DNA from 3 places in the Exiguobacterium sp. U13-1 genome. Region 1 is predicted to be linked to each of the others. Evidence: riboswitches for the same ligand, from Rfam matches in the RefSeq annotation. Region 1 holds a riboswitch; each other region holds the start of a gene.
The links. Region 1 has a riboswitch for thiamine pyrophosphate ahead of ESP131_RS10765 (ECF transporter S component). Riboswitches for the same ligand answer to the same signal wherever they lie in the genome.

Region 1 (10,979 bases):
CGCGACTTGCGCGATGGACGAATCGTCTTACCTGCCGTCCGGAACATGAAGCATCTGATCGGCGCCTCCGTCCTCCATCTTCACGCTGATTTGCTCGAGAAATGGCTTGAATTAAAATCCGGACAAGGATTCCGGCTCGACTTGCCGAATTCGTTAGAGTCACGACTCTATCCGTATCAACGGACGGGTATCCAATTTCTGAAGAATCTAGACGCGTTAGGATGTCACGGGATCCTAGCCGATGAGATGGGGCTCGGGAAGACGATTCAAGCGATTGGTTATATCGCGACGATTCCTGACCGTCGCGCGCTCATCGTCGCGCCGGCGTCACTGCTCCGCAACTGGGAAGCGGAACTGAAGCGCTTTTTACCCGGTCGACCGGTTCATGTCGTCACTGGTTCTCAAGCCAGCCGACTCCGCGAACTGGAGCACTTACCTGAAGATACGGTGACGATCGTCTCCTATACGACGCTTCGGACCGACGTCCGTCGCCACCCTGTATATGACGTCGTATTCTTTGATGAAGCACAGCACTTGAAGAATCCGCAGTCACAAACGGTCAGTCAACTACGGCATCTGCAAGCAAAACGCCGGTTCGCCTTAACGGGAACACCGCTCGAGAATCGTCCGCGTGATATCTGGTCAATCTTCCACGTCTTGTTTCCAGAATTACTGCCGGATCTAATGACGTTTGAGAAATGGTCGTTTGATGATATGCAACAGTTCATCCAACCGTTCTTATTACGGCGCGAAAAACAAGATGTCTTACAGGATTTACCGAAAAAACAGATCGAGCATCATTATGTCGAGCTCGGTCCGAACCAAAAACGCTTATATGCGTCGTATCTCGCCAAACTGCAACTGGAGACGCTGCAACACTTAGACGAGACGAAACGCGAAGATCGTTTGAAGTTACTGGCTGGATTAACGCGGTTGCGGCAAATTTGCAACGATCCGGGATTATTCGTCGAAGGATACACCGGGGAAGCGACGAAACGAACGCGTCTGCTCTCTTTGATTGCCGAAAAACGAGCAGCCGGAAAGCGGATCTTGATTTTCTCGCAGTATACGCAAATGCTTGAGCGCATTCGCTCGGACCTTGCGCAACGGCATCTCCCCCACTTCCTATTGACGGGTGAGACACCACTTGAAGACCGGGTCGCGTTATGCGACCGGTTCAATGACGGTGAAGTCGACCTCTTCTTGATTTCCCTGAAAGCCGGAGGAACGGGACTGAATCTCGCAACTGCTGATACCGTCATCCTGTTTGACAGCTGGTGGAATCCAGCCGTCGAACAACAAGCAGCCGATCGCGCCCACCGGCTTGGACAACAATCTGACGTGACGGTCATCAAACTGCTGACACGCGGGACGATTGAAGAGAAGATGACGGAATTACAAGATCGAAAAGCTCAGATGGTCGATGCCGTCCTGACGGCTCCGGACAGTGATGCCTTGACCGTCAAGGAACTCGTCCATCTCGTAACGACAAAGGAGGAACAACGGTGATCCTTGATCTCCTGCTTGGTTATCTCATCGGCAGCATTCTTGGCGGTACGCTCTGGAAGTACATCAGTCGTACCGATTTGGCACAGGTCGGTACCGGAAACATCGGTGCCCGCAATGCCCATCGCGCCGGTGGGCTCCCGGCTTTTTTATTCGTGTATCTGTTTGATGCCGCGAAGACGGTTCTTGCATTACAGCTAACAGACGCATTTTATCCAGTCGCCCTCGCCGTGCTCATCGGTCACTTGTTTCCGTTGTTTCATCCGCGACGTGGCGGTAAAGGGTATGCCGTATTTTCCGGCATCGTCTTTGCCATCACACCATGGGCATATCTGGGTGGACTAGGCATACTCGGTTTGTCTTATCTCATAACGAAAGATAGCGTCAAAGCGGGGCTTATTCCGGTCGTTTTACTCCCGTTACTACCTGTCTACTTTGACGCGGGACCCATCAATATCTTGTGTACCGTTGCCGTAAGTCTACTTGTCCTGTGGGCTCATGATGCATTTCACAAGCCAGTCATTACATAAGGAGGACGTCTCATGATCGACTTTTCCATTGCTACCGCTGTGGACGCTGAAGCAATCCATGAATTGAACTATCTCACCTTCACGGAAGAGATTCCGCAACACCAACCAAACATCGAGCGGAAACGGATTGACCGCTTTCATGATCAAAATACCTATCTGATCGGCAAAGAAGACGATCGACTCGTCGCGATGATTGCTATTCGGAAGCATCGTCCTTTTTCGCTTGAGGAAAAGGGCGTGACGCTAGATGAGACACTGACGGACCCAGTGGAAATCCGCTTACTCAGCGTTCGTCCCGAATACCGCAATAGTCGTACGTTCATGCAATTGATGCGCTTTTTGATGGTCTACTTGGAACGGGAGACGATTGATCATGTCTATATCAGTGGTACGACACGGGAAGCTAAACTATATGCGCGGTTCGGCTTCACACCAATCGCAGCAACGCTTGGTAGTGGCGATGCCCAGTTCGTACCGATGTTGTTGTCTCGCGCAACATACGAACGGTCCGTCATCGCGGATGTCTTACGTCCCCTGCATTTCCTAGCCGGTCCGGTCGAAGTCGCTCCGACGGTCCGTCAAGCGGCGCAACAAGCACCGCGTCCACATCGGACGGCATCGATGCGTCAGCTCGATCAAGATTTACGGGACCGAATGTGTCAGTTGCTGGATTTGCCACATGTCTCGATGGCTGTCGGCAGTGGTACGCTCGCGAACGATATCGTCGCACAACAACTCAGTGGACATGGATTGATCCTAAACGGTGGCGAGTTCGGTCAACGCTTGATCGATCACGCGGCACGAGCAGGAAAGTCATTTGATATCCACCTGCTTCCGTCCGGTCACCCGATCGACTTAGAACAACTCGCAAGCCAACTGCATCAAACGGAGTACGACTGGATTTGGTTGACGCATTGTGAGACGTCTACGGGCGTTCTCTACGATCTCGATGCGGTAAAAGCGCTATTAGATCAACGAACCGCACTCATCGTCGATGCGATCAGCGCCGTCGGGACCGGACGTTTCTCATACGCTGGCTGCAGATTCGTCACGACCGTCTCCGGAAAGGCGATTGGTGGGTTACCGGGTCTTGCGTTCATCGGGCATACGTCCAGCGTATTGCCTTCCTCCCGGATTCCACGTTATCTGGATCTCGGTCTATATGCGGAAGGGGTTGCTTTTTCCGGTTCCTCAAATCTGTTGCTGGCTTGTCAGGCAGCGCTGGATGCCATTGATCTCGATCAAGCAGCCATCAAGATGACCTATCTCGAACAAGCCGTTCGCGCTACTGGTTTCAACCTTCTTGCGACTCAAAAAGCGCAAGCGCCGGGAATTCTGACGATCGTTCATCCGTCGGCAACCGCTTTAGGAGACGCTCTTCGGATTCAGGGCTATCACGTCCAGTATGAAAGCGACTATCTCGTCCGTAATCAATGGCTCCAAATTTCAACGATGGGACAGACGACGATGCGGCACGTTGAACGTCTCGTCCGTGTATTGGTTCGTGAAAACCAACGCATCACCATAAAAAATGAAAAAAATGAAAGACCTCTCAACCCTTGACTTCAAGCGGTTTGGAGGTCTTTCGACTTTAAAAAATAAAAATTAGAGGTTTAAGGATTTAAAAAATAGGGGTATAAACTCACTAGCACCGCATCAAACCGGTGACTTATTCACACATGTTTCTCAATATCAGCGTAATGACCTGGGAGAGAAATGCAAAGTCACGAAAGCGTCAGGCTCAATGCGAGTCTGGAACCGATTGTCTTAGCATGTTTCATATTGTTCAGGACTTGTCCTGCTCCTACATTCATTACCTTTTGAGGGCTATACCAAATTCAAGGGGGAAATGAACATGTCAGTTAAATTAACAGTCGAAAAACGCGAGGTACGTCCACGCTCACTCCGTAAACAATTACGTCATGAAGGAAAAGCTCTTGGTGTCGTGTATGGTTACAAAGTGGAAAGTACACCAATCGCATTCGAAGAAAAAGAATTGCTTAAAATCGTTCGAGAAAACGGTGAGAACGTCTTGATTTCACTTAAACTCGATGGTAAAAATATTAACGTCTTGATCAACCGTCGTGATATGGATGTCTTCACACCAACCGTCGATCACGTTGAATTCATCGCCGTTAAAATGGATGAAGAGACAGAAGTAGAAGCAGACGTCGTACTCGTCGGCGAGGCAGCTGGCGCTAAAGTCGGCGGATTCCTGTCACAGACACTCTTTAAAGTAACAGTCGCAGCGACACCAGATAAATTACCAGAGAATGTCGAAGTCGACGTCACGAATCTCGAAATCGGCGATTCGATCTCTGTTGCTGATCTTCCGGAACAAAAAGATTTCCGTATCGTCACAGAAGGCGACATTCAAGTCGCAGCTGTCGTCGAATCAACGCTTGAACAAGAGCTTGAGGAAATCGAAGAAGCAGAAGCTGAAGCACAAGCACAAGCGGAAGCTGGCGAAGACAACGAAGCGGAAGCTACGGAAGAGTCTTCAGAAGAAGCAAAAGAAGAGAACGAAGATAACAAATAAGTCGTTTATCGATACGCCCTTCGTGGCGTATCGTTTTTTTGTGTCTTGACAATAGACAGAAGATTGCCTAAAGTGAACAGCGTATCATCTATTACCATATCCACTAGGGGAGCCCATTTGGCTGAGACGATTCACTTCGGACCCTTCGAACCTGATCTAGTTCATACTAGCGTAGGAAAGTGGAGCGATCACATCCAATGACTCCTGCTGCGCGCAGTTTTTCTGAGGACCGCTCTCTTTTTTACGGAGGGCGGTCTTTTTGGCGTCTCCCCCATTCTAAGGAGGACGAACACGATGCAACACTGGAAAATGAAAGAAATCATGGTCATGATGATGCTCGCCGTCGCTTGCGGGGTCATCTATCTCGGTTGGTCAACACTCTGGTTACCGATGTCTGCAATCTTCGGGCCAGTCGGTGCCAACTGGATGTTTGGGATCTGGATCATCGCAAGCCCGCTCGTCGCAGCAATCATTCAAAAACCAGGTGCTGCCCTCATCGCGGAAATCGTCGCGGCAGCCGTCGAGCTGTTCACGGGTAGTCACTTTGGCTTATCGGCTCTACTGATCGGGGTCTGCCAAGGACTTGGTGCGGAACTCGTCTTTGCGATGACGCGTTATCGCCGTTATGACACCTGGACATTGATGTTATCGGGTGTTGGAGCCGCGATTGGTAGCATTGTCTACAGTCTGATCGCGAACGGATTCGGTTACTACACGACGACGACGTTGCTTGCGACAACAGGTTTACAATTGATTAGTGGTGCATTACTCGGCGGCTTGCTTGCAGCGATTCTCGTCCGTCGCCTTGTTGCGACCGGTGTCTTGAACGGGTTTGCGGCCGGACGTGCGAAACGGGAAGTCGCATGATTACTGTCGACGACCTCAGCATCCGCTATCCGGGTCAGATGAAATCGGTGCTCGATCATGTATCGCTGACGATCGAACAAGGAACGACCCTTTTGCTTGGACGCAGTGGGAGTGGCAAGACGACACTGCTTCATGCCCTAGCCGGACTGACACCGGAGACGATTGAAGTCGAACAGACTGGTACCGTTACCCGGTCCGGTTCGGTCGGAGTCTTATTTCAAAATCCAGAAGAACAGTTCTGCATGGAAACGATCGGACGCGAAATCGCTTTTAGTTTAGAAAACCGGTCGATTCCAAGTGCGGAGATGGAGGAACGAATTGAACGCTTACTCGCACTCGTCGGTCTCCCTCTCCCCTTCTCGACACCGATCGCGAGTCTATCCGGGGGGATGAAACAGCGCCTCGCGCTCGCCGTGGTCCTAGCGCTCGAGCCGACGATCTTATTACTCGATGAACCAACAGCCCAGATTGATCCAATCGGACAACACGAGCTGATGGCGCTGATCTTTCGGATTCAGAAAGAACACGATTTAACGATCGTCTTGATCGAGCACCAACTCGATGTCTGTTTACCGTACATCGACCAGATCGTCTTACTTGAGGACGGATCGATTACTGCGACGGCGCATCCGCAGGATTTGTTCCCGCAGGCTTATACAGAGCTTCAATCGAAAGGCATCGCTGTCCCTTCCTTGTATCCGTACACGTTAGAGACGTTACCCATAGATGGACCACAAGCAGCGCGACTTCACGTGCTTCCTCCAGTCGCTACAGCAGGCATTCCCTTGTTACACATCGCTGCATTATCGACGAAAGCACCTTACCCGCTGACCGATGCGACGTTTTCCTTAGAGACAGGAGAATGGGTGATGTTGCTCGGGGCAAACGGCTCCGGAAAAAGTACGTTACTTGCAACACTCGGTCGATTGCTTCCCCATCGTGGAACATATCGATTCCAGGAACGTCCGGCTCATCGTTACTCCCGGCGACGCTTTTATGAGCACGTCGGCTATGTCTTTCAACAACCGGATTTGCAGTTTCTCAAGCTGACAGTCGAAGCGGAAATCGACTGGAGTCACCGGGCAGCGACGAGTGATGAGCGCACGACGTTGCTCGAACGGCTGGAACTTACATCCGTCAAACAACAGTCACCACTTGCGCTTAGTACGGGTCAACAACGACGACTCAGCGTCGCGACGATGCTCGGGCAGACGAAGGATGTGTTACTGCTCGATGAACCGACGTTCGGACAAGACGGGTTGACGACGCGGCGTTTAATGGAGCAGTTGTTGACGGAGCAACAAAACGGAACGACACTCGTCATGGCAACGCATGATATGGAACTCGTCGCCCGGTACGCAAATCGTGTCCTCGTCATGGAGCAAGGGCGGATTGCTTTTGACGGGTGTCCGAACGAGTTGTTCGCTGACGTTCCGTTACTCGAACGCTGTCAGCTACAACGCCCACTTTCGTACCAATTCCAGGAGGTGAAACGCGATGCAGACGAACGCGTCATCGTTCGCTAAACTCAATCCTGTCATCAAAGGTAGCGGATTATTTTTGATCATGTTCGCTCTAATCGCAACGAATGACTGGGGCAAGACGTTGGTATTCCTAAGTTTTGCTATCGCTCTGCTACTCCTCTCCGGGTGGGGTCCTCGCGATTTCTTGAAACGACTCGCACCTTACAGTCTATTATTCTTATTGACGTTCTGGATGATGGCAGCCTTCGGCAAAGGAACGAATCCTCTATGGTCGTTTGGTTGGTTTCATGTCACATCGGAAAGTGTCATGCACGGCTGGTTACTTGCCTTACGGATGGCAACGTTCGTCTGCTTAAGTTTCGCTTTCGTCACGACGACCGATGCGACCCGGTTCGTGATGAGCTTGATTCACCAAGCAAAGGTATCGCCTCGCTTCGCGTACGGATTTCTTGCCGGGATCCGCTTTCTTCCACATTTGGTCGAAGAAGTCCGCGTCTTACGGCAAGTCCGGATGATTCGGAACGTTCACAGTCGCTTTCCTGGTGATGCGTTCCTATCAATCGGCTTACCGCTCTTCTCGCGATCGATTCAGCGGGCAGAACGGATGGCAATCGCTTTCGAAGCCCGTCATTTTTCAGCAGAACGGACATATTATGAAGTGCCAGTCGTTCAGCGCCAGGATGTTATCTATCTCATGGTCATCCTCCTGTTCATCAGTCTTGTTTTTTGGCTATGATTACCACCACCCGTATCCGGGTACATTCTAGCAAGACAGATTGAAGGAGAACGACATGAAACGAATCCTCTTGATTGGTGCAGGACACGCTCACCTGCATTGCATTACCAATGGACCAACAGAAGACGTCGAGTGGCTGATTTTAAATGCCTCGACGTACCAATATTACTCAGGCATGTACTCCGGACTTGCTGACGGAACGTACGATATCGATGAGATCCGTATCGACGTCGCCGCACTGTGTCGCGCCAATGATAAACAGTTCATCGAAGAGACCGTCATCAAAATCGACCCCGATGAAAAGGTCGTCTTCGGTGCATCCGGCAGACGCTATACCTATGACGTCGTCTCGACGAATATCGGCTCGTTCGATTGGTCGGAAGACACGACACGATTATCGATCAAACCGAACTACCGGTTACCGGATACATTAAAGCGTCTGCAACAAGCAAAGTGTCCGGTCGTGATTGGAAGCGGTGCAGCGGCCGTCGAGATGGCGGCGTCCTTAAAAGCAGCGGGTGTGCCGATCACCCTGATCACGGATCCAGAGTTACTTTCAGGACACCCAGCAGCGGAAGCCATTACACGACGCTTACAAGAACTCGATGTTCATTGGATTCGAGAACGGTCACTGAACGAGTCGTCTCCTCTCCGCTTTTCACATCACCCGCCAATCGAGTCGGATGCGCTCGTCCGCTTGACGGGTGCGAAAGCTCCGGCATTGTTTGCGGACAGTAAGCTCTATACGGAAGACGGATTCCTACTTGTCAATGAGCAGTTGCAAGCGCTCGATCATCCAAGTCTGTTTGCTGCGGGTGACGCGGCGACCCTCGTCGCTTATCCCGATATTCCAAAGAACGGCGTCACAGCTGTCCGGCAAGCACCGATCTTACTGGCAAACCTCTTGCGGTATGTCAAAGAAGAAACGTTGCGATCCTATCGTCCGCAAACGAACTATTTGACGATTTTATCGATGGGACCACGTCATGCGGTTTCCCTGTATGGTAATCATTATTCGACACTGCCGTTCGGTTGGTACCTGAAGCGTTGGATTGATCAACGGTTCATGCGGAAGTATCGCCCTTAAAAGCGTGCGCCGGCGCACGCTTTTTTCTGTACACAAAAACAAGCCGTGGACGGGTGTCCATGGCTTGTTAGATTAGACGGTTTGATTTCCTTTGACGTATGACAGTAATGTCTCGTTGAACTTCTCTTGTTCATCAAGCAACATGCCGTGTCCACTCTCTTCGAAGACTTCAAGGCGTGCATGTGGAATTTCCTTTTGCATTTCTTCCGCGAACTCGAACGGACAAACTTGGTCTTTTTTACCGTGGATGATCAACGTATCGACTTTGATGTTCTCGAGTTTTCCACGTAAGTCTTCGTCACGTAAGGCGATTGCTGACTGAATCGTACCGTGGGACGAAGCGGCGATACTAAGTCCATGGAACCATTGTTGGAGTGGTTCTGGATGTTCCTTCGCAAAGAAGATTTCCCCGAATCCTTTGAGCATCGACGGACGATCCTGTTTCGTGTCGGCAATCAACGCATCGACTTCTTCTTTTGTCATTCCGTATGGATAACCGTCTCGCTGTGTAAAGACAGGTGCTGCAGCTCCTGCGAGAACGAGCTTACTGACTTTTGAATCCCCGTATTGTAAGAGATAGGACAAGGCGATTCCTCCTCCCATCGAGAAACCAAGCAACGTGACGTTCGATAATTTCAGCTGTTCGATGACTTCATTGATATCGGACGCCATCGTCTTATAATCGTATCCCGTTGCCGGTGCATCTGATTTGCCATAACCGCGATAATCGATTCCGACGTAACGGTATCCTTCTTCGACGAGCAGATTCTTTTGATACTCGAACATGTTATTGTTTGCCGGCCAGCCGTGTAAAAAGACGACCGGTTGACCCGACCCGACATCCTCGACATAAATCTTCGTGCCATCAACTGCTTGAATGAATGTACCCATCATAAAACCCCCATAGTAATAGATTGACCGTGCATGCATCTAATATTCCCGAGTCAAGAGATGTCAAACATCTTAATGTTAAAGCATTATAGAAAATTCTGTCTATTCTAGAAATTATGGTAAAATACAGTCAATAGGATAAAGGAGGTTTTTCATGAGACGCTATATACATACGGGGATTCTCGCAGGCGTAGTCTTACTTGCCGGATGCGGTAAAGAACAATACTTAGACCTTACATACGATGTTAATTACTGGGGCGGTATTTCGACTACCTTTGATGGGCAAGAGATACCGGATCTCCCGAAAAAACAAACCGCTGCTTTGTTGAAGGTTTGCCAGCAAAAACCAGACATGAAGCACTTACCTGATCGATATGTGCAACACGAAGGATTTGACTTATACTTCCTGCCTCCGAGTGTCCAAGGGCGTGAGTTCCAACACGTCCGTTTCCTGTCAGACGAAAAAAAGGACTATCTGGCGTGTCAGCCGATTCGTCATGCGGATTATGCGGTCCATCAGATCAAGCGAAGTGATTATCCATTCGTCGATTGGTCAAAACAACCGGTTAAAGCTAAATCGACAGTCGTTCGCTTTGGACCCGTTCCAAAAGAAGTGACAGATCAACAAAAACAGGAAAACGAAGATCGTAAAGAAGTAAAAGAGCTCGGACGGTACCTTTTCCCGTCCTATCAACTATCTTTGCCACCAGAAGGACAACTCGTCGTCTACATGAAAGAGAAAGGCAAAGATAAAGAACAAACACTCTTTGAGACGACCGAGTCACTATCCGGTTCCGAATTGAATTTAGCTTTTCGCGTTAGTCCGACTGGTGGTTTCCAACAATCGTCGATTGAGCTGATGTTCAGTGGTGACCGTGTCGGATTCCCTTCGACGATTCAAGAATATATGAATGGACAAATCTATCAGATTGAGCGGAAGCAACTGCTGGATACGATTGCGACAGGTCAGACCGTCCAGTTCGCGACCGTTCGGAAACAAGAGGACGGAAAAGTCGTCCAAGAAACATCGATTTATTTGCGTTTTAATAAAACTTATAAAAAACCTGTGAATTACGATTATGGATTCCTTCAAGCATCCTCAAGCAATTATGTCGGTTTCATCCATCAATCACCGAAACAGCTCATCGATAGCGATTATAAGTTCGTCTCAGCAATTCCTGACAAGCTAGCGAAAAAAATCGCTCAGGAATTAAAAGAGACCGAAGTGATGGAGCCACAAGGGACAAAACTAAAGCAGAAAAAATTGACGTTGATGCGCGAAGGGAAAAGCCAAATGTTCGAGCTATTCGAACGCAAACGCGCCAAAAAACTTGAAATC
Region 2 (10,979 bases), 1.0 Mb from region 1:
TCGTAGGCAACACGCGTGATTTCACGAACGAGCGGCAAATTTTCGATTCCTGCACGCACCTCGAGTTGTTGTCCTGGTTGTAGATTAATTCCAGTACGCACGGCTAAAGACGCGTATTGTTGTAATTCTGCTTGTGTCGGCATTATGTAATCCCCTTTCTTGTATCTTTATTTTCACGAAATAGTTGCAATTTTGCAAGAAATAAGGCGAAACTAGAAGGAGAATAGAAGGAGGCATCACCATGGAATTTACACCCGGAGATTTTAAATCGGCTTATACGTATTTTCACCGACAGGCACTCGACCTCGTTGGGGATGAAAAAGCACAACAAGAATTGTTAGTTCGAGCAGAAGTCGGACTTGCGCACTTGACGCAAGATATCGCGTCTACAGAAAGCTCGGACATCGAACGCGAGGCAGAACTTGTCCTTTATTTTCAATTAAAACAACTGCTTGAAATGCTTCGTGCTCTCTATCAGAAAAAATTTGAAATGCATGCGGAACAGGAACAATTGTTGTTGACGGCCGTTCTGTACTTCACGTCTCCTGTTGACGCCTTACCGGACGATAACGTCCTCGGGCTCTTTGATGACGCACAAATCGTCGAAACGATCTATGAAGAACTCGCAGCAGACGTCGATCGCTTTCAACATATGGAATAAAAATAGGCAGCTGTCGCATGAACTGCCCCATAAAAGTTGGACATAAAAATCCAACTTTTATGGGGTATTTTTTATGGTCAAATATACGAAGGCATTTAAGATCAAGGTTGTTGAACGTTATCTGACGGGACGAGACGGATACCAGATTATGGCGGAGGAATTCGGGATACGACCTGAACGAGTCCGTGAGTGGTCGCGTCTTTATGAACGTTGGGGAGAGACGATCTTCGATCCTTCCTATACAACACACTCGCCGGCATTTAAACTGGAGGTATTAAACGACATGGCGACCAACGGACTGTCCTACATAGAGGCAGCCGTAAAATATCGAATTTCCTCCCCGGGGATGATCTCGAACTGGCGATCGACGTATGAACGGGAAGGGACCGCAGGTCTGGTCGCTAGACCGAAAGGACGTGCCCCGATGGCGAGACACAAGAAGAAAGATTTTGAAGAGATGACAGAAGTCGAGAAGCTCAAGGAGCGGGTCGAGTATCTCGAGATGGAGAACGCTGCGCTAAAAAAATTGAGAGCCTTGGTTCAAGAAGAGAATGCGCGACGAACCGGATCAAGGCGCAAGTAATCGATGAGTTGCGGGCGGTCTATCCCGTCCCGGGACTCCTCCGCGTGCTCGAGATGGCTCGGAGTGTCTACTACTATTGGCGGACGCGCCTGACGGGCGAAGACAAGTACGCGGAGGTGAAGTCGGCCATCCATACCCTCTTCCACGAACACGAGGGACGATGTGGCTATCGTCGCATCCACGCACTTCTCGAACGCCAAGGCTTCCGGCACGATCCGAAGACCGTGCGCCGTCTCATGAACGAGCTCGGTCTCAAGTGTCTCGTCCGCATGAAGCGATACCGTTCCTATAAAGGACGGGTCGGAGAAGTCGCACCGAATCTTCTCCAACGTGACTTCAAGGCCACCGGTCTGAACCAGAAATAGGTGACTGACGTCACTGAATTTCATCTGTTCGGGGAGAAGCTCTACCTCTCGCCGATGATGGACTTGGGAAACCGTGAAATCATTGCCTATACCCTATCGGACCGACCTACATATCGATTCGTTGGCGAAATGTTGGACCAGGCAATCGGGAAGCTCGACGGAGAGGCGCGCCCAATCCTTCATTCCGATCAGGGGTGGCATTATCAATACAGAGCGTTCACTGGTACGCTCCACGAGCACGGCATTACGCAAAGTATGTCCCGTAAGGGCAACTGTCTCGACAACGCAGCCATCGAAAGCTTCTTCGCCGTGCTCAAGTCAGAGCTCCTGTATCTCAAGGAGTTTGATGACATGGATCACTTCAAATATGAGCTTGAGCGTTACATCGAGTACTATAACCATCGTCGTATCAAGAGACGACTAAAAAGCCTGAGCCCGGTGGAATACCGGACTCAGGTCCTCAAGGTCGCCTGACAAATTATTTATTGTCTAACTTTTTTGGTTCAGTTCACGCAACAGCTGCCCTTTTTTATGCGTTTTGCTTCGAAGCGATATGAACCGGTGCCGTAGATTGACGTGATTCATCCACCTCTAGTTTTTCTTTATTCAACCACGTATAAATCATTCCCATGAAGACTGCTCCACCAATGATGTTACCAGCTAAAGCCGGTAACAGATTGTGCATCGCTCCTGCAAATGTGATCGTATCCGGGTGTGGTACGACTAATGCAATAGAGAACAATGCCATATTGGCGATGACATGATCAAATCCCGATGCGAAGAATACTGCAACAAGTACCATCATCATCATGATTTGCGCCAACTCATTCTTCATATTCTTTGGAATGAAAATCGCTAAACAGACCATCCAGTTACAGAAGATTGCCCGCGTGAAAATTTCCCACGTCGTATGATGAATTTTCGTTTCCGATACCGCAAACAACCAATTGTTCATACCAAGCTCTTGTATGATTCCTGTTTGGGAAAAGAGTAGCGCAAACGCTAATCCTCCAAGTCCATTTCCGATTAGACAGATTAACCAGACCTTCATCGTATCCATCTTCGTCGTATAGCCGCGCATCGTCGCCGTCGTGAAATACATCGTATTTCCTGTGAACAGCTCTGCCCCACCGTAAACGATCAAGACAAGTGCCACTCCGAAGGTCAGTCCACCGACAAGTGTCGCAACAGGTGACTCCGCCATATATAAACCGTTAATTGCTTTTAAGGTAAAAATAATTGCAAATCCAATGAAAATCCCCGCTAGCATGGCACGAACTAAGTACTCGAGAGGACGCATTTGTAGCATGCGCGTCGACTTGATTGCTTTATTCCGTAATCCTTCTAATGCTTCTACCTCGTTCATCGTAGAAACCTCTCTTTCTTTTGTTCAACACTTCACAATGTTTGTTCATTTATTATCATACTTCCATCTTAAAAGATGTTCAAGTATTGAATAGACCTGTTTTATCGTTTTTATAAAAGAACGAGATGTAAACGATATCATTGTGTCGAGATTGTGAAAAATGCCTTTTCTTGCTTTATACAACTAATTAGTTTGAATTCGTAGTCGTGATGCGAAGCGTTCAAAGAAAGTATTTCGTCTTGATTCATCAAGCACATAGCCATCAATGACGACACGATTAAAGCGTCTAGAAGACGAAGTAGCTCGTTCGATATCGGTCGGAGTATAGGCGTCGAATGTTTTCCGGTCCATCGTAAAATCTGCACCTGAATACGGATCCGTGTAGTGAATTTCCAGGTCAGTTAAATCAGGAATCGTTGAAAATAAAACAAGCGTATGATGCATCAGAACTTTAGATAATCGAGCCTTTAAAAAATCCTGATTCACTTGTAGTGTCCCGGTATCGGTACCGATCCAAGCTTGTCGCTCTTTTCCTGTCACTTCATAGGCAAGACGTAACGATTCTCCTTCAACATCTACCTGTTTTAATTCTGATGAGAACGGAAGTTGTTCGGCTAGTTGACGAACCGCTACCGTATTCGTCATCGAGGCCCCCACTTGTCTCGCTACAAGATCACCATCATGCCAAATGGATGATTGATTTTTTTCGTTGGGTTGTTCAAAAAGACGAATTCCAACTAGTATTCCTAAGCAGATACAACCAAGAATCCATAACATTTTCTTCATTTTCATCACCTTCCTAAAAAAACGTACCCTTTTTCATCTTTTTTTCATAAGAAGGGTTGAAATTTTATGCATATGAGCGTACTCTTGCAGGCAGATACTCACAGAAGGAGGAGCATGAGGTCACTCATCATATTGCCATGACTACAACACACCCACAGAAAAAGAGAGTTGAAAAAATCAGTTTCTTAATCATTGGTACGTTGCTGTATTCCCTTTACATCAGCCTACTACTATCTCCAAATGATATCGGATCAGGTGGTATCATGGGGATCACGCTCATTATTCAAGAGCTCTTCCACACGCCAATCGGATTAACGCAGTTGCTCTTAAACATTCCCCTCTTCCTTTTAGGTTTCCGTTTCCTGCGCAAACGATTCATGTTCTTATCTGGAATTATCGTCATTGCTTCTTCCTTTTTAATTGACTGGATTCCGACTCAAATCGTTCCGGAATCTTTAAACGATCCACTCGTCGCTTCCATCTTTGCTGGTCTAGTCTCTGGTCTCGCAATGGCATTGATCTTCTTCGGTGGTGCTTCAACTGGAGGGCTTGATATTCTCGGAAAGTTTTTCTTTGCTCGTTTTCATAACTGGCCACTTCCTCGTATATTTCTGATGCAAGATCTTGTCATCTACATCCTAGTATGGTGGGTCTTTGATCTTAAACATGTTATGTACGCTCTCATCATGAGCTTTGTTCGCGCCAAAGCCCTTCAGACGGTTTACAGCTTCTATTCTGCTTCTAAGCAATGTATCATCATTTGTGAGAAAGCAGATGAAATCAATGAAGTCATCACAAAAGAACTCGGACGTGGCGTCACGATTCTCGATGCACGTGGGGGATACTCCAACCGAACGAAAAAAATGGTCTATGTCGTCGTTCAAAATAACGAAATCGTCCGTTTGCAAGAAATCGTCTCTTCTGTCGAACCGAATGCATTCGTTACATTCTCGGAAATCCACACTGTCTTCGGCAATTACAAGGAACATTCGTATTCGTTTTAACACCAAGCGCAGCTTAGCTGTGCTTTTTTTATCTTCTTAAAACAGCTTCTCGTATTGCATCATCTTTCCTGCTTTTTTATTAGTATTATTCACTTTTTCAGTCATTATCCCTATTCAAAAAATAGACATACTTCACTTTTTTTACGATAGTAGTTAAGCTTATGATAAGTCTTTTATTTAAAGGAATGATTGCATGCACTCTCTTTGGCGTCAGCGTATTCTGCTGATTTTCTTGGTCAGCTTATTCGCCTCTATCCCGATCATCTATGCGTTATCCGGTTATCGGACGATTGCAACGATGACCGAGCAAATGAAGGATCATGATATACCGTTAATCAATCAGGTAGATCAGTTGGTCGAACACAATCGAGATCGTGCCAATGCGGTTCGTGGTCTCTTATTGTATGAAGATAATCGTTATATCGAACAATATTACTTTTCAACGTCTAAAATTCATGATTTGCGCAATAGTCTGAACCAATCGTCGACTACCCCAGGGACGATTAAAGATCTCCTTCGCCGCAACAATGTCTGGGAGTCCGAGATTGAACGCGTGTTTGTTGTCTATGAACGTCAAAGTCCAACAGCCGCAAAACGTCTTGCTAGACAGTCGACTCAGACGACTCAAACGATTCTCGAAGACTTATCCCGTGTGAAAGATGATTTGTATAAAACGCTTCAAGCCAAATTACAACAATCAGATTCTTTAATCGCTACATATAAATGGATGTGTCTTGCTCTCTCCATCCTGTCCTTTTTATTAATTAGTGCCACGGTCTTTTTCTTCCACCGCTTCGCTCCTAAGGGATCAGAACAATCGTCTTTAGAATAAACGAAAAGCGCAGCTTCGGCTGCGCTTTTCGTTTATTCTAAAGATTTATTCAGGCATTGCTTTTCCCTCTTGTACATGTTCCATCACCATATGCACAAGCGATGATACATGATGATCATCTAAGGAATAATAGACGACTTTTCCTTCTTTTCGGAACTTGACGAGTCCTTGTTTCAACAAAGACCGAAGATGATGCGACGCTGTCGCGATCGAACAGTCGACAGAGGCTGAGACATCACAAACGCATAGTTCTTCTTCGATCGTCAACGCATAAACGATTCGCAGTCGTGTCGCATCCGAAAGAATCTTAAATAGCTTTCCGATTTCAAGCGTCGGAATCGTATCCACGATTCGTCCGATTTCAGACGCACGCTGTTCGTCAATCGCAATCGTTTCACAACGGGGAATGTCCATGTCTGTCACCTCGTTTCTACCTATATTGCACCACGAGAAACGGGACATTGCAAGTTCAGCGCATTCGTCTGCGAATGAGCCAAAACACGAACCATCCTCCTACGTAATCTCCGATATCCCAGACAATTCGATTTTGGTCGACAGCGCGTACGCCGATATCAATGATTTTCGTGCTTTCTAATCGGTTCGTATAACGTTGACGAAGTCGCGTCGGAATCGGTAGACGAAGAAGTGCCCGGTAATAAATATCTAAATGAGTATGACCCCAAATTTCCGTCGCAATCGAGCTCGTTTTAATATACAACGGACGTTTGTAGCGTCTTTCATACTTTTCTTTCAATAAAAGGGCCATTTCATAGGAAACACGATTAGGACGCGGAAATAAGACTTTTCCTAGATGGTAGATCCCCTGATTATCGACTCGAATGATTTGTGGTTCTAACCGATATCGAATCCAATAGCCGCGAAAACGGATCGTCTGCCATTTCAATACAATCACCTCTGAACGGATTATACCCTGTTCTGAAGTGATTGATGCCATTCTCGCACAGCATCTGTCATTTGCTGCGCAGCGAGTTGTCGATCTTCTTTAGCGAAAATCTCTGAGATGACGGCATACCCTTCCAGCGGGATGGGCAGAGAGGAGACATTCGTTGCTGTGATTCCACCAATACCGATTAGAGGTAATCGTACGGCTTCCCGAATCGCCTGAAGCATCGTATGCGACATGGAATCAGCGTCCGCTTTGGATGACGTCGCAAATAGAGAACCCACCCCTAAATAAGAGGCTCCGTCTCGTTCTGCTTCAATCGCTTGTGCAACGGTTGCTACTGATACGCCAATCACAGCATCTGGTAAAAGGCGACGTGCTGCGGTTAAAGGAATGTCTTCTTGTCCGATATGCAAACCAGCTCCGGTGAGTAACGCGATATCAATCCGATCATTGATGATCAAAGGAACATCATAGCGATCCGTGAGTGTTTTCAACCGAACTGCCTGATCAAAGAATTCCTTTCCTTGCGCTGTTTTTTCCCGTAATTGCACGATTGTTGCACCACCTAAAATGGCTTCCTCAACGACCGTATCGATCGCGACTCCAGGATGGTACCGACGATCCGTCACTGCATAGATGGAGTAATCAATTGACACGTTCTGTCACCTCCACCAGGTCTTGCTCCGTCATAAGGCTGATGGTATTGAACAACTCTCGTTTAAAATCACCAAGACCTTGTGCGGAGGCTGCTTGTTCCCCTGCTTTTCCCATGACAAATGTCCCGTGGACAGCCGCCTCAAATGCCGTATATCCTGCACCGAGGAAGCTCGCAATCAAGGAGGCCGTCATACAGCCCGTACCCGTGATGTCTCCTAGACGCGGTGTTCCTACATGTAATTCCATTTCGCGCGTTCCATCCGTAATGTAGTCGTTCGGACCTGTCACGACGAGGACAGATTTGTGTTTGCGAGCGAATACGTGAATACTTTCTCGATCCATAATTGCATCTCCCGCAGCATCGACTCCCTTAGTTCGTCCGTCTTCCCCAAGTAACGTCTTGATTTCAGAAGCATTTCCTTTAATGACCGTACACCCGAGATCAATGAGTTCTTTGGAAAAAGCAGTACGTAATGTCGTTGCTCCTGCTCCTACGGGATCAAGAACGATTGGGACATTCAAACGTCCCGCTTCACGGACTGCGAGTCGTTGAGCTGCTTGCATGTCTGCATCGATCGTACCAATGTTTAAGACAAGAGCTTGCGCGAGTCTAACCATCTCTTCTACTTCACGAATGTCTTCTGCCATGACGGGGGATGCTCCAACAGCGAGTGTGACGTTTGCGCAGTCGTTGATCGTAACCGTGTTCGTCAGATGGTGAATGAGTGGTTTGTGTTCAAGAATGGTCGTAAACATGTGTATCCCTCCAAAGTGAATGAAAATGATGTGTCGGTCCAATACCTTGTCCGAGAGCAAATCCATGACGAATTGCCTCCGTGACATAGTTTTTCGCCTGTCGTACACTATCTTGTAAATCTTCTCCAAGCGCCATCCGCGCTGCAATCGCTGCGGATAAGGTACAACCAGTACCATGAGTATGTTGATTGTCTAATCGTTCCGATGTGAAGTGGTGTTCCACTTCCCCATCAAACAACAAATCCGTCGCAGCTCCTGAGAGATGTCCACCTTTTAGCAATACTGCACCTGTCTGTGTAGCCAATTGATGCATCGCCAGTCGCATTTCCTCTAGATTGGTGACCGATCGTCCTGTTAAACGCTCTGCTTCCGGTAAATTCGGTGTGACGAGAGTCGCAAGTGGTAAAAGTTCTGAAATCAATGCTTGTTCAGCTTCCGTCCGCAATAGGGCATGACCGCCTTTAGCGACCATGACGGGATCTAATATAATAGGGACTGTTTGTTTACGGAGATGTGTAGCAATGACACGAATCGTCTGCGCATTCGAGACCATTCCGATTTTGATCGCATCGACACGAATGTCTGAAAAAATCGACGTTAACTGGGCATCTACGATTTCTGGGGATAACTCTTCCACCGCTTGAACTCCCAACGTATTTTGCGCTGTGACGGCTGTCAGTACGCTCATTCCATAAACGCCTAAAGCCGAAAATGTTTTTAAATCTGCTTGAATCCCAGCTCCACCACCGGAGTCGGATCCCGCAATCGTCAGTACATGTTTCATGTTCTTTTCACCTTCCCATCGAGCAATGTAAGGGAGTCGTGACCAACAAAAAAAGCGCCGACCGCTGTAAAAAAGCAGTCGACGCTATACGAAAGCGTTATACACGCATTCCGGTATCCGTTCGGCTCAACTTTCCTACGCTGGTATTATCCAGTTCAGGTAATAGGGTCGAAAACAGATTGGTTTTCCTCTCAGCCGGATTCCTCCAGCTCCCCTAGTTGCTCAAGTATTCGTTTCGCCTTAACTGTAGCATAGAGAAGAAAAAAAAACGAGCCGAAGCCCGTTTTGATTACAGATATGCCAATGGATTGACTGCATTTAGAGGAGAAGAAGCACTGTATTGATAGCCTCCGACATGTAGTTCGAAATGTAAGTGTGGTCCTGTTGAATTTCCTGTACTACCAAGTGTCCCGACTTGCTGACCTTGAGAGAGCGTTTGCCCTGCACGAACCGATAATGAACTCATATGTGCGTAGACGGTCGTGTACACTTGTCCATCTAGGAAGTGAGAGATCATGACATGATTGCCGTAAGGTCCACCACCTGAGGCTGTGATGACCGTTCCAGCTGCTGCCGCGACGATTGGAGACCCGACCGAACCACTGAAATCAACACCGTTGTGGAACGTGTAACCATTCGCACCGCTTGCTGGTCCGAATCCTTGTGATACTCCACCAGAAGACGGTCGAACGAATTTTCCTCCACTCGAAACAACGGGCGGGGCAACGGAACCAGTTGATTCCGAACTCTTACCTGTTTGTTTTGCTGCTTTAGCATTCGCTTTAGCGGCTTTTTCAGCTGCTGCTTTCTCCGCTGCTGCGTTTTCAGCCGCTGCTTTAGCGGCTGCCTTTGCTGCCGCAATTGCACGTTCTTGCGCTTCGAGAGTCGCTTGAAGTTCTTTTGCGTCTAACAGTTCTGTCGTGAACTTCGTCTTCCCTTTTCGTAATTTCTTCAGCGTAGCACTACGTTCTTTCATTTGAAGCTTTAACGCTTTCTTTTGTTCAATCAATACTTTCTTTTCCTGCATTTGCTCCGCTTTTTTCTCAACGAGCGCTTGTTTTGCTTCTGCTAATTTTTGTTGCGTAGCGATGTAATCCGAAATCATTTTATCGTCTTGCTCAGCGATTTTTTTCCCCGCCATGACACGGCTAAATAAATCACCTAAATCTTTCGATCCGAAAATGACTTCTTCCCATTTAATCGAGTTTCCATCGTTTTCTTGGAAAACACGCAAACGATCACCGAGTAGTTCTTCCTGTTTCTGTAACATTTCTTCGTAACGGACGATGTCTGCCTTTAACTCATCGATTCGAACGTTCAACTGTTCAATTTGTTTATTTTTTTCGGAGACTTGGAAAATCTTTTCATTGATTGCTGCGTCAATTTGATTGATTTGACGTTGCTCTTTTGAGATTTTGGCTTCTTGTTTTTTGATTGCTTTTTCAAGTTTACGTTGTTCAGCGGCATTTTCAGCCTTTTTTTCTTTAATTGTCGCTGCTGCAATCGGTTGCGTTCCTGTTATAAGTAATGCTCCTAAAACAATGGTAGAAATTAGTTTTTTTAGCATATATCGTTTTCCTCACTTATGTTTTTTCATATTTTATTATAGTATTCAAGTTTCTCTCATATCTGAAATAGATTATAGCACCGTAATCGTTTCAAAAAAATTTCATTTACATTTCAAATGAAAACGGTTTTTTGTAATATATGATTTGTTTTTTGAAAATGACAAAAAAAAGAACGTTGCATACGCAACGATTCTTTTACGATTAAAGCATTGATAATGGATTGACTGAGTTAGCTGGACCAGTTGCACTATAGCTATACCCACCGACATGGATTTCGAAGTGTAGGTGTGGTCCTGTTGAATTTCCTGTACTACCTAGCGCGCCAATTTGTTGACCTTGGCTGACACGTTGACCAGCACGGGCATTGAGTGAACTCATGTGAGCATATACTGTCGTATATGTCTTCCCGTTCAATTGGTGAGCGATCATGACATGATTTCCGTAAGGTCCGCCACCTGATGCTGTAATGACTGTACCTGTTGCAGCTGCCACGATCGGCGTACCGACTGGACCACCAAAGTCAATTCCGTTATGGAACGTATATCCGTTCTCTCCACCTGCAGAACCATACCCTTGTGTAACAGTTCCGGCAGTTGGATGAATGAACAGACCACCTGATGATGGTGCTGGTTTTGGTGCAGCTGGTGCTGACGGCGCTGGAGCAGGCGCAGCTGGTGCTGGTGTAGATGGTTTTGGTGCCGATTGCTTCG
Region 3 (10,979 bases), 630 kb from region 1:
TTTCGCTTTACGGAATAATTTCTCACTCGGTGGAGACGCTTCGTTTGCCCATTGCCGAAGACGACGAATCGCTTCCTTCATTTTTTTGATTTTTTTCTGTTGCTCTTGATACGCATGGAACTGCTCGAGCAGACGGCGTTCTCTCTCGACGACGAACGCGCTGTAGTTCCCTATATAGGCTGTCAGTTCACCATCTTCGAGCTCAACGATCGAAGTGACGACGGCGTCTAAGAAGACCCGGTCGTGAGAGACGAGCAGGATGGTCCCTGTGTAGTCCCGCAAGAACTGCTCAAGCCATTCCACGGCAGCTAAATCGAGATGATTCGTCGGTTCGTCAAGAATGAGCAGATTTGGTTCCATGAGTAACATGCGACCGAGACAAATCTTCGTCTGTTCACCACCGCTCAACTGGTGGAAAGGACGCGTGAGTAACGGACGTAAGTGTAATCCGTTCACCATGCGCTCAATCTTCGAGTCGAGCAGGTAGCCATCCTTTTGTTCGAACGCATTCGTCGCTTCCGCATATCGCACGAGTAGTGCATCGAGATCATCTGGTGCTGTCGCCATCATCTGCTCCAACTGTTGCATTCGAGAACGAATCGCGAGAATGTCTGCAAACGCTGTCCAAAGGACGTCGAGTCCGGTCATCGTCTCACTATAAACAGGAAGTTGTTCCAAGTAGCCGATCGTCAAACCGCTTTTTTGATAGATGACACCACCGTCCGGTTGCTCGAGGCGAGCAAGCAAGCGGAGTAATGTCGTTTTGCCACTCCCGTTTCGTCCAATCAGACCGACGCGGTCGTGTTCGTTTAAGAAGAGGGAAACGTCCGCTAAGATCGTCTCGCCTCCGAATTGTTTAGTCAGGTGTTGAATGTCGCAAATCATCATCAATTGTTCCTTTCGCGCGCATCAAAAAAGGAGAGCGCAAATAGCACTCTCCCTAACGTGTGAAAGATGCGCTTTGCTGTATTTTTCATTCATGAAGTTCTAAAAAAGGACAGACGGGTGCCTTAGAACGCCATTCCATGAAAAATCGCGCGCAACAGATACAATTGTTCCATTAACCAGTGTTTGCACGCGGCAAAGTCCATCTTTTCACACCACCTTTCGTTTCAGATACATCTAGTCTACTACTATTTTTTCAGTTACGGAAGTCTGAATTATTTGAACACGCCAGCGATCGAACTGAAGAAGTCACTTAACCCATCGAATAGTTTAGCGAAGAATCCTTTCGTCTCTTCTGATGTTGCGAACGCGTGGATGTCTTGCCCCGCATTTTTCAATCCACTCTCGATTTGTCCCCAGTTGATGTTCGCTTGCTCCATTTGATTGAACAGATTCGTCAGCCGGTCCATTTGTGTGTCAGACAACTGGATATTGTTGTTTTGAATGACTTGGACGATCAAATTTTCGATCTCGACTTTGGTTTCTGGTTTTTGATTGGCGATCTCAGCCTTGATCTCATTCATCAAGTCAGCGACCTTATCCGTTCCGACGGTTTTCCCGACGTCTGATGTGACCGATAATTCTTGCTGTGCTAGATCCTTGCGTTCGTCACTTAACTTAATTCCGGTCTCGGCAGAAGTTTGATCGTACGCCTTCATGATTCCTGTCAGTGCCGATGTCCCGGTGACCTTGTAAGGGGAAGTAATCGTAATATCGGCATCTTTGATCCCAGCCGTGACGAGAGCGTTGAGATACATATCCTTCGTCACCCACGTGATGTTCTCCGTTGAGACGGAGAGTCCATCTCCTTTTTCCGTCAGTTCGATTTTAGCCGACGAATACATGTTGCCGCCTTTTTGCGACTGTGGGATGTTTTTCCCGAGATATTTTTCCTCGTCAGCAGAAGTTGCGATGATCGGTGTGATCCCTTCCGGTGCATTGAGACGTGAAAGCACCCATGCTTTATCTTTTGCGCCGAGCGACTCCCCGAGTGTGACGATCGTCTGATCGACGACTTGTTCGGCGGATGCGGCTGTTGGGAGTAATAAAGCAGAAGCGATAACGGCTGATGCCATGATTTTTGTTGGTGTATGCATAATGAAATCCTCCAATTGTAAGTAACAGAATGAATTATAGTATCAGGTACTAAATTTAGTGTACGGTAACGATGTCTGTTCGGAATCGGTCTGCAGATGGAGACGGTATCCGTCTTCTGACACTCCATAGTATAGCGAAAAAAGGACAACTTGACTTCCGTTTTCAGCATGCTATAGTGGATGGGAATCGAATAATGACCACTAGGGGAGTCAGTAGGCTGACTGAGACGAACGAAGACGTTCGGACCCTTTGAACCTGATTAAGTTCGTACTTACGGAGGGAAGTGGCGTCAAGTCTTGTTCTTCTTGCGCCATGCCCGTGTGTTTCGGGGTGGTGTTTTTTTCGTTTCATACCAAACGAGGAGGATGAGATCATGACATTCACACAAGAAATCAAACAAGCGGCGCAAGCGTATTGGGATAGTAGTTTTACGCACCCATTCGTTCAAGGAATCGGAGAGGGGACGTTACCGCTCTCGAAATTTCGGCATTACGTCATGCAAGATGCCTACTACTTAAAACACTTTGCGAAGATACAGGCGAGAGCAGCGTCAAAAGCGGACGAATTTGCAACGATCGCAACACTTGCCGAGCATGCGACTTCGACTTACGAGGCAGAGTTGAGCTTACATCAATCATTTTTTGAGCCGCTCGGTATTACGGAAGCAGACCTTGAAGCATTCGAACCGGCACCGACAGCATATGCGTACGTCTCGCACATGCATCATGCGAGTGAAGGAACGCTTGGTGAGACGATTGCTGCCATTTTGCCATGTTACTGGTTGTATTACGAAGTCGGGCAACAATTACTGACGTATACTCCGGAAGAAAAAATCTATCAGCAATGGATCGACACGTATAGCTCGGAATGGTTTGAAAAGGTCGTCCTTGAACAGATTGCACGGCTTGATGCGCTGGCGGAGCAAGCGAGTCCGACGGAACGCGAGCGGATGAAACGTCATTTCGTGACGAGTTGTTACTATGAGTTACTTTTCTGGCACATGGGATGGACGGAAGAGACGTTCACGTCGGTTTACGAAACGATTCCAGCACGGACGGTATCTTCTTGAATCGCTAAATGGTAGAATTAGGAATACCATCTAGTGAAAGTAGGGATTGGAATGGAAATCATAGTGATCGCACTTTTGATCAGTGCGGCATATGCTGTACAACGAATGCTTGGTAAAATCAAAGTAAGATTTATTGGATATATCATTCCGATACTAATCGTGTTGTCGGGTATATCCGCTTCGACGCGTAACTTTAAGGTAGCGTATAGCATGGGAAGCTATATTTCTGCTGTTCTTGTCATCGTCGTCTATGCACTACTGACTTATTGGTTATACCGCGTCTACCAGCGTGCGAAAGAAGAAGCTGAATATCCGTATCAATCATTAAAAGACCGAGGCATCCTTTAAGGAGCTTCGGTCTTTTTTGTATCGTGTCATCATTTCTTCCAGTTTTTAAAGCCGTCACCGAATTTAAGATGCAGTTGATCGGTAAAGATACCGTTCTGAAAGACCGGTACATCAACGGGTAAAGTGCCTTGCGGTTTGAACGTTCCGAAGATCGCTCGGATACCTGCCGGAAGGTTCGGTCCCGCTGATTTTAGATTGCCTGCTTCAGAGTCTGGACCGTTCGGATCCCCTTTAAAACCATAGACGAGGACGTGTGCCGGTGCATCCGGTTGAACGGCGACATCATATGGATTACGGAGACTGAGTAGGACGGATGGTGTGTCTGTTTGTTTCGCATAGCGGAAGATCGAAGCCGGAATCGCTTGTTCTAGTGCGGTAGGCAGTAGTTTAGCACTCGTATTGACGTTTGAGCCGACAATGATATAGTCCGCTACATCGAGTTGCGCTCGAAGGGTTGGATTTTGTTCAAGTGGTAGCGTAGCAGCCGAGTAATTCGCTGTCGTCACATGCCAGTTCCGATTCTTCGGTAGGGAAGTAATCGTCTTTTTCATACTGTCCGTTTGATCCGCCGCAGGGGCAATCACAAGGACGTTAGCATTCTTTTTTGGTTTGAATGGTAACGTCCGCTGATCATTTTTCACGAGTGTGACGGCGGCTTCCGTCATCGCACGTTCTTTTGCTTTATGCTCTGGACTACCGACGATTTGGTTCGCCTGCGCGATTTTTTCAGCTAGGGATGTCGTGTCAGTCGTACCGTTCCAAATTCCGCGTTCTGCCTTTAGCGTCAGAATCCGTTCAACCGACTGATCGATCCGTTCCTCTGAAAGGCGACCGTCTTTGACCGCCGCAATCACGTCCTTGAAAATCTGGTCGAGCTTTTCGACATCTTGCTCGGAACGAAGAATCGTCGGCATGAGCGCGATGTCGACACCGGCGTCAAACGTCTTTAAGACGGCTTCTGATTCCGTGAAGTTATCGACGATCGCCTGCATGTTCAGTGCGTCCGTGATGACGATGCCATCGTAACCGAGTTTTTCGCGTAGCACACCCGTGATGACGTCATCCGACAACGTAGCAGGTAAAGGGAAGGTACCGTTTTTCGATGTGACGACTTCAGGTTCGATTTGTGGCATTCCGATATGTCCCGTCATGATCATATCGATGTCTTCAGCGATAGCTCGTTTGAATGGAACGAGCTCGACTTGTTCTAGCTCCTGCAGGGAGCGGTCAACGACCGGTAAGCCATAATGGGAATCAGTTGCCGTATCGCCGTGACCCGGGAAGTGCTTGGCGGTCGCCGCAACGCCTTCATCCTGAATTCCCTTCATCAAAGCGGAACCGAGTGTACCGACGAGCTCCGGATCACTCGAGAACGAGCGGACACCGATAACGGGATTTCCAGGGTTGCTGTTGACATCGAGATCCGGACCGAAGTTGACATTGATGCCGAGCGCACGCAGTTCGGAACCGATGATGTGACCGGCATCACTCGCATATGTACTGCTGCGGGTCGCTCCCAACGCCATGTTGCCAGGTAAGTTCGTCCCTGTTCCGAGCCGAGTGACGATGCCCCCTTCTTGGTCGATCGTGACGAAGAGCGGAATATCGTTACTGTCGTCTTGTTTGACGACTTCTTGCAGATCATGAACGAGTTTTGTCGTCTGTTCGGTTTCGCTGACGTTCTCAGCAAACAAGATGACGCCACCTAAATCATAGCGGTCGATGATGTTCGCGACTTCTGGGGCAAGCGACGTATGATTGCTACCATTCCACTGCCGGAAGTCGGGCATGATCATTTGTCCGATTTTTTGTTCGAGTGTCATCGTGTCGATTTTTTGACTGATCCGATCGGCTGAAGACCCTGCCTCTGCCATGACAGGCAAACTACTTGAGACAAGTACTGCTGCGAGTCCTGCTGTTAACGTGAACTGTCCGATTTTTTTCATGATGTACATCCTCCTTTAATCAAACCGTGACTGGAATTCTTTTCAATACGGACAGTATAGCAAGGGGATTATTTTAAAACAATATTTTATATGTAAACGATTTCAAATTGAAATAAAATTCAATAAAAAAGTGATTCCCCTGAAGAGGAATCACTTTCAAGTAAATTCGATCGATTGATTAGCTATAGCGTTCCACGATGTTTGTCAGCTGACGTTCGACGAACGGTTGATCTTGCAATTCACTATTGGACAGACGCAATTTGATCATCGACTCATCCGCACCAGCCATTTCACTGAATAATGATCCGAGACTGTGCGCACGACGGTCGACTTGGACGATTAAATCAATCCCAGATCCGTCTTGAAGCATGATGATTTCGATCTCATCCAGTTTATGAGCGTAGTGTGTATTGCGAGCTGAATACTCAAGCTCCTGAGCAATCGGTAAATCTTTCCGGAATCGTCCAGGTAATTTTTCCGTGTCGGCTTTTTTCAATCGGAAGCCAAGTGACTCCATGGCATCTAAGACTGTTGCTTGGTAACGGTTTGCTTCGACGATGACGGCGTCACGGTCCGATGGATCGACGGCTTGAGCGATGTCGAGACCCGTCTCAATCCACGATTTCGATTGGCTGACCGAGAGTGGCGTATTCAGTGGCACGCGTAGTGTAAAGGGAATTTTTCGCTCGACACCCGCTTCGATCGTGAACTTTGCTTCATTTAAAGCAAACCGGTCGAGCGTGAAGGTCGTAAATGTCGTGCTATCATTGACTTCTTGTTTGTACTGCGTGTTGAATTCAAGATAAATCCGGTCAATTTCTTGATCGACGTTTCCGCCCTTGATATGGACGACACCGTGGATTTGACCGCCTGGTTCACAGCGATCATCCGTCAACCGTGTGTCGACCGTTGCGGCACCGATTCCGATTTGTGAGAGAATTTTTTTGAACATGATGAATTCCTCCTTTTGATTATGTGCGAATGATGAAGCGTGTAAACTTGTCGAACAGGTACGAATTTGCTACAGTTTCGAAAGAACATCAGAAAAGGACGGGACGACTAGTGGAACTACATGAATTAAAAGCGAGCCTTGCCTCGCAAATCACGCAAGGAACACTGATCCATGCAACGATAAGTAATCCGCGTCAAAAATCAAATGATCTCCGACGAATCAAGGTAAAACCGATTCTATTAAGAGATACGGTGATGATGCAGGTTGAGTTTCAATTTGAACGCGTTATGAAGCATGAAAATATTTTAATGGACGATTTCGTCGGGCGACTCGATGACTGGTTCACGGAATTCCGCCAATTCTTATTCCGTTTTGAAGAAGAAGAATGGCAGTTCCAGCTCTCGAAAAAGATGAAAGTCGCGCTCAAGACATCCAAAAAGGAACCGATGAAAGCTCTCTTGTCGCATGACCGAAAAAAAACCTATCTATTAGAAGACGGTGTGCCGGTTCCGTTTCTGATTCGCCTCGGCGTCATGACGGAAGCGGGACAAATCAAAAAGCAAAAGTACGATAAGTTTAAACAAATCAATCGCTTCCTTGAATTCGTCGAGGATAGCATTGATGCCTTGCCAAAAGGAAAAAAACTTCGGATCCTAGACTTCGGTTGCGGAAAATCGTATTTGACGTTCGCTCTCTATCATTATCTAAAAGTCGTCAAAGGATTTGACCTCGAAGTGACAGGTCTTGATTTAAAGAAAGAAGTCATCGAAGAATGTACACAAATTGCGCGTGATCTGGATTATACCGATCTAACATTCCGCGTCGGGGACGTTCATGATTACACAGGGGAGACGGAAGTCGACCTGATGGTGACACTCCATGCTTGTGATGTCGCAACCGATGTCGCACTCGCGCGAGCTGTTGACTGGAATGCATCAGTCATCCTGAGCGTACCGTGTTGTCAAAAGGAATTGAACCGTCAACTCGACTGTTCGCCACTCGATGTCATGCTCCAGCACGGACTGATTAAAGAAAAATTTGCATCACTTGCGACAGATTCGATTCGTGCCGAGTTATTGACACTCGTCGGTTATGAAGCGCAACTCCTCGAATTCATCGACCTCGAGCACACACCGAAGAACATCTTGATTCGCGCCTATAAACAAAATAAACGACCAACAGAAGAAAAAATCGACCGCTACATCGCGTTCCGTGATTTGTTGCATGCCCGTCCATTTTTAGAAAGTGAATTAAGCGGCAGACTTGGACAGATTTCACCGAAACTCGTACAATAAGATGGAGAACGAATCAAAGGAGGCAATACGATGGATTTCCAAATGTATTTTGAAGATGTTGTCCAAACAGCCCGCAAAGAAGCGCAAGCTGCTGGATTTGAAGAATTAACGACGCCAGAAAGCGTGGATGAAGCAATGAAACGCGAAGGGTTAACACTTGTCCTTGTCAATTCTGTTTGTGGATGTGCTGGCGGGATCGCCCGTCCTGCTGCAGCGTATGTCAATCGGAAAGAGGGCATCAAGCCCGATCATTTCGTTACGGTATTCGCTGGACAAGATCGCGAAGCGACAGACCGTGCACGTGAATACTTCGAAGGTTATCCACCTTCATCTCCATCATTTGCATTAATGCAAGACGGAAACATCCTCTCGATGGTTGAGCGGTTCGACATCGAATCGTTCACGGCAGAAGAGGTCGTCGAGAAACTTGAATCATTGATTGAAATCTACGCATAAACAAAGAAGACTCCTGATAAAGGGGTCTTTTTTTGCGCATTCATGAGATTAAAATAATAAATTTGAAATTTGAAAGCGTTTGCAAAACTGTATAAAAAGTCATTTATGCATGAATTATGAATAGAAAGTCAAAAAAATTTATATATTTATGCTTTACAGTGAATAAATATTCGTATATCCTAAAAGCAATAGAACAGGTCAGGCTTTTCGGTATTGAATTGGACATACACATAAGTCATACTATTGTTAAAGTTCTGACAATTGAGCGTTGGAAGGGGAAAACTCGAATGAAAAAATTATTAGCAACGGCAATGGCAGGCATTCTGGCAGTCACGATGGCAGCATGTGGCGCGTCGGAAGAATCAACAGGTGGATCAAGTAAAAGTGATAAAGTATTGACGATGGGAACGTCAGCGGATTACTTCCCATTTGAATACATCGATACGAAAAAAGGAGAGGACATCGTCGGATTCGACGTTGCGATCGCCAAAGAAGTCACGAAAAATCTCGGGTATGACTTAAAAATCGAAGACATGGAGTTCGGTAGCTTACTTGGTGCCCTCAGCTCAGGTCGTGTCGACTTCGTCATGGCGGGCATGACACCAACAGAAGAGCGGAAGAAAAACGCTGACTTCACGGATATCTACTTCGAATCAAAAAACTTAGTCATGACGAAAGATAAAGCCATTAGTTCGGAAGACGAACTCAAAGGCAAAAAAATCGGTGTCCAGCTTGGTTCCATCCAAGAGGGACTCGCAAAAGATCGCTTTAAAGACAGCGAAGCGGTTCCTTTAAACAAAATCCCAGAAATCATTCAAGAATTAAATACAGGTCGGATTGATGCCCTCATCATCGAGGATGCAGTAGCCGTCAAATACATGGATCAAGATGCATCCCTGAAAACGTACCAGATTGAAGAAGATGGTCCAGCTGGTTCAGCGATCGCCTTCAAAAAAGGTGACAAGATGCGTGACGATTTCAACAAAGAGTTGAAGAAGATGATCGACAGTGGTGAAATCGAAAAATTGGCAGAAGAATGGTTCCAAAAAGAAGCAAAATAAGTCAAGTGCATGGGGGTGGGGGTAACCTCATCCCTTTTGTGCGACGTTAGGAGATTGATTATGATAGACTTTACAAAGATTCAAGATTCAATTCCATATATTCTCGAGGGGATTCCGGTCCTGTTCCAAGTCGTCATCGTGGCGGCCATTGCCGGGATGCTGATCGGAATCGTCGTCGCGGCACTGAAAATCACGAAGAGCCGGGTTCTCCGTTTCATCGGTCATGCCTACACGGCGATCTTCCGGGGAACACCACTGATCTTGCAACTGGCGATCGTCCACTTCGGATTACCGCAACTGACAGGGTATGTCACAACAGGATATCAATCGGCAATCATTGCCTTCTCCCTAAACTCCGGAGCGTATATCTCGGAAATCATCCGGGCAGGGATTCAGGCTGTTGATCGTGGACAGTGGGAAGCGGCGGATGCGCTCGGTATTTCGTATTTCAAACAACTCCGTTCGATCATTTTACCGCAAGCCTTTAAAAATATCCTTCCTGCGATCATGAACGAATTGATCACGTTGACGAAGGAATCAGCACTCGTCTCGACGGTCGGTGTGCTTGATGTCATGCGTCGTGCGCAAATCGTCGGAGGAGAAAAGGCGATTTATTTCGAACCGTTATTGTTTGCCGGATTCGTATATTTTGTTCTCGTCATGGGATTGAGCTTGATAGGCCAACAAGTCGAAAAAGCTATGAGAAAGAGTGGGTAATCAGATGGAACCTATGATCCAAGTCACCGATTTGCATAAGCAGTTCGGAAAATTAGAAGTATTAAAAGGTATCTCGACGACGGTTACACGCGGTGAAGTCGTCGCTGTCATCGGACCGTCGGGATCCGGTAAATCAACATTTCTGCGGTGTATCAACTTACTGGAGCAACCAACGAGTGGAACAATCATCGTCGATGGTTTCGAATTGACGAAACCAAAAGCAAATATCTCAAAAGCACGTCAGAACATCGGGATGGTGTTCCAACAGTTCAACTTGTTCCCGCATAAGTCCGTTCTCGATAACTTGACGTACGCACCGATTAACGTCCTTGGTATCTCAAAGGATGAGGCAGTTAAACGGGCGGAGACGTTACTTGAGCGTGTCGGTCTAGCGGAAAAACGCGATAATTATCCGAACCAGTTGTCAGGTGGGCAAAAACAACGGGTCGCGATCGCCCGTGCGCTTGCGATGGAACCGAACGTCATGCTGTTTGATGAACCGACGTCCGCTCTTGACCCGGAGATGGTCAACGAAGTTCTTGACGTCATGAAGCAGCTGGCTGAGAGTGGGATGACGATGGTCATCGTCACACACGAGATGGGCTTCGCGAAAGAAGTTGCGGATCGTGTCCTGTTCCTCGATGAAGGAATTTTGATGGAAGAAGGTTCACCGATTGAACTTTTCGACAATCCGAAGACGGACCGGGCGAAAAAATTCCTCGAAAAAGTTTTATGATCACAGTACGCTAACTCTGAAAAGGGTTAGCGTTTTTCGGTTTTTTAGTATAGAGGGGGATAAAATTGAAAAAACTACTGGAAGGTCACCACATCCGGCTGACGCGTTTTCAACGGGAAGATACCGAAGTGATGCAACGTCTACTTGACGATGTAACGTTTGCCCGTCATTTTAGTGCGACGCCATACCGCCATTTATCGATGGACAAGGTCGAACAGATGATGGCGACAGATGCACCGGAAACATTCCGTTTTGCCATTCGCAATTTTGAAGATGAACGGATGATTGGCGTCGTTGCACTGGAAGATATTCTATTTACACACGGAACGGCATGGCTGATGATCGGGATCGATCCG

Region 2: it holds a riboswitch for thiamine pyrophosphate, as region 1 does, so the genes downstream of both, thiD (bifunctional hydroxymethylpyrimidine kinase/phosphomethylpyrimidine kinase) here and ESP131_RS10765 (ECF transporter S component) in region 1, are expected to answer to the same signal.
Region 3: it holds a riboswitch for thiamine pyrophosphate, as region 1 does, so the genes downstream of both, tenA (thiaminase II) here and ESP131_RS10765 (ECF transporter S component) in region 1, are expected to answer to the same signal.

The regions. Positions count from the first base shown of each region.
Region 1 is NZ_CP015731.1:2,070,551-2,081,529, forward strand. Features, by position in the region: gene ESP131_RS10745 (DEAD/DEAH box helicase) at 1-1,509, shown strand, start outside; gene ESP131_RS10750 (glycerol-3-phosphate acyltransferase) at 1,506-2,036, shown strand; gene ESP131_RS10755 (GNAT family N-acetyltransferase) at 2,049-3,599, shown strand; gene ESP131_RS10760 (50S ribosomal protein L25/general stress protein Ctc) at 3,892-4,575, shown strand; TPP riboswitch at 4,671-4,770, shown strand; gene ESP131_RS10765 (ECF transporter S component) at 4,870-5,442, shown strand; gene ESP131_RS10770 (ABC transporter ATP-binding protein) at 5,439-6,968, shown strand; gene ESP131_RS10775 (energy-coupling factor transporter transmembrane component T family protein) at 6,940-7,662, shown strand; gene ESP131_RS10780 (NAD(P)/FAD-dependent oxidoreductase) at 7,718-8,749, shown strand; gene ESP131_RS10785 (alpha/beta fold hydrolase) at 8,822-9,640, opposite strand; gene ESP131_RS10790 (hypothetical protein) at 9,795-10,979, shown strand, end outside.
Region 2 is NZ_CP015731.1:1,033,465-1,044,443, reverse strand. Features, by position in the region: gene ESP131_RS05340 (aminopeptidase) at 1-143, opposite strand, end outside; gene ESP131_RS05335 (YkvA family protein) at 242-661, shown strand; partial or broken gene ESP131_RS16510 (IS3 family transposase) at 735-2,083, shown strand; gene ESP131_RS05320 (formate/nitrite transporter family protein) at 2,139-2,975, opposite strand; gene ESP131_RS05315 (hypothetical protein) at 3,159-3,761, opposite strand; gene ESP131_RS05310 (YitT family protein) at 3,899-4,765, shown strand; gene ESP131_RS05305 (CHASE3 domain-containing protein) at 4,959-5,597, shown strand; gene ESP131_RS05300 (ArsR/SmtB family transcription factor) at 5,643-6,011, opposite strand; gene ESP131_RS05295 (hypothetical protein) at 6,067-6,510, opposite strand; gene thiE (thiamine phosphate synthase) at 6,522-7,160, opposite strand; gene thiM (hydroxyethylthiazole kinase) at 7,150-7,917, opposite strand; gene thiD (bifunctional hydroxymethylpyrimidine kinase/phosphomethylpyrimidine kinase) at 7,898-8,701, opposite strand; TPP riboswitch at 8,817-8,927, opposite strand; gene ESP131_RS05275 (murein hydrolase activator EnvC family protein) at 8,991-10,268, opposite strand; gene ESP131_RS05270 (murein hydrolase activator EnvC family protein) at 10,471-10,979, opposite strand, start outside.
Region 3 is NZ_CP015731.1:1,440,000-1,450,978, forward strand. Features, by position in the region: gene abc-f (ribosomal protection-like ABC-F family protein) at 1-888, opposite strand, end outside; gene ESP131_RS07315 (DUF1002 domain-containing protein) at 1,161-2,042, opposite strand; TPP riboswitch at 2,236-2,342, shown strand; gene tenA (thiaminase II) at 2,417-3,112, shown strand; gene ESP131_RS16630 (hypothetical protein) at 3,164-3,460, shown strand; gene ESP131_RS07325 (glycoside hydrolase family 3 protein) at 3,490-5,406, opposite strand; gene ESP131_RS07330 (sporulation protein) at 5,585-6,358, opposite strand; gene ESP131_RS07335 (class I SAM-dependent methyltransferase) at 6,469-7,653, shown strand; gene ESP131_RS07340 (BrxA/BrxB family bacilliredoxin) at 7,684-8,109, shown strand; gene ESP131_RS07345 (transporter substrate-binding domain-containing protein) at 8,397-9,170, shown strand; gene ESP131_RS07350 (amino acid ABC transporter permease) at 9,228-9,887, shown strand; gene ESP131_RS07355 (amino acid ABC transporter ATP-binding protein) at 9,901-10,623, shown strand; gene ESP131_RS07360 (GNAT family N-acetyltransferase) at 10,689-10,979, shown strand, end outside.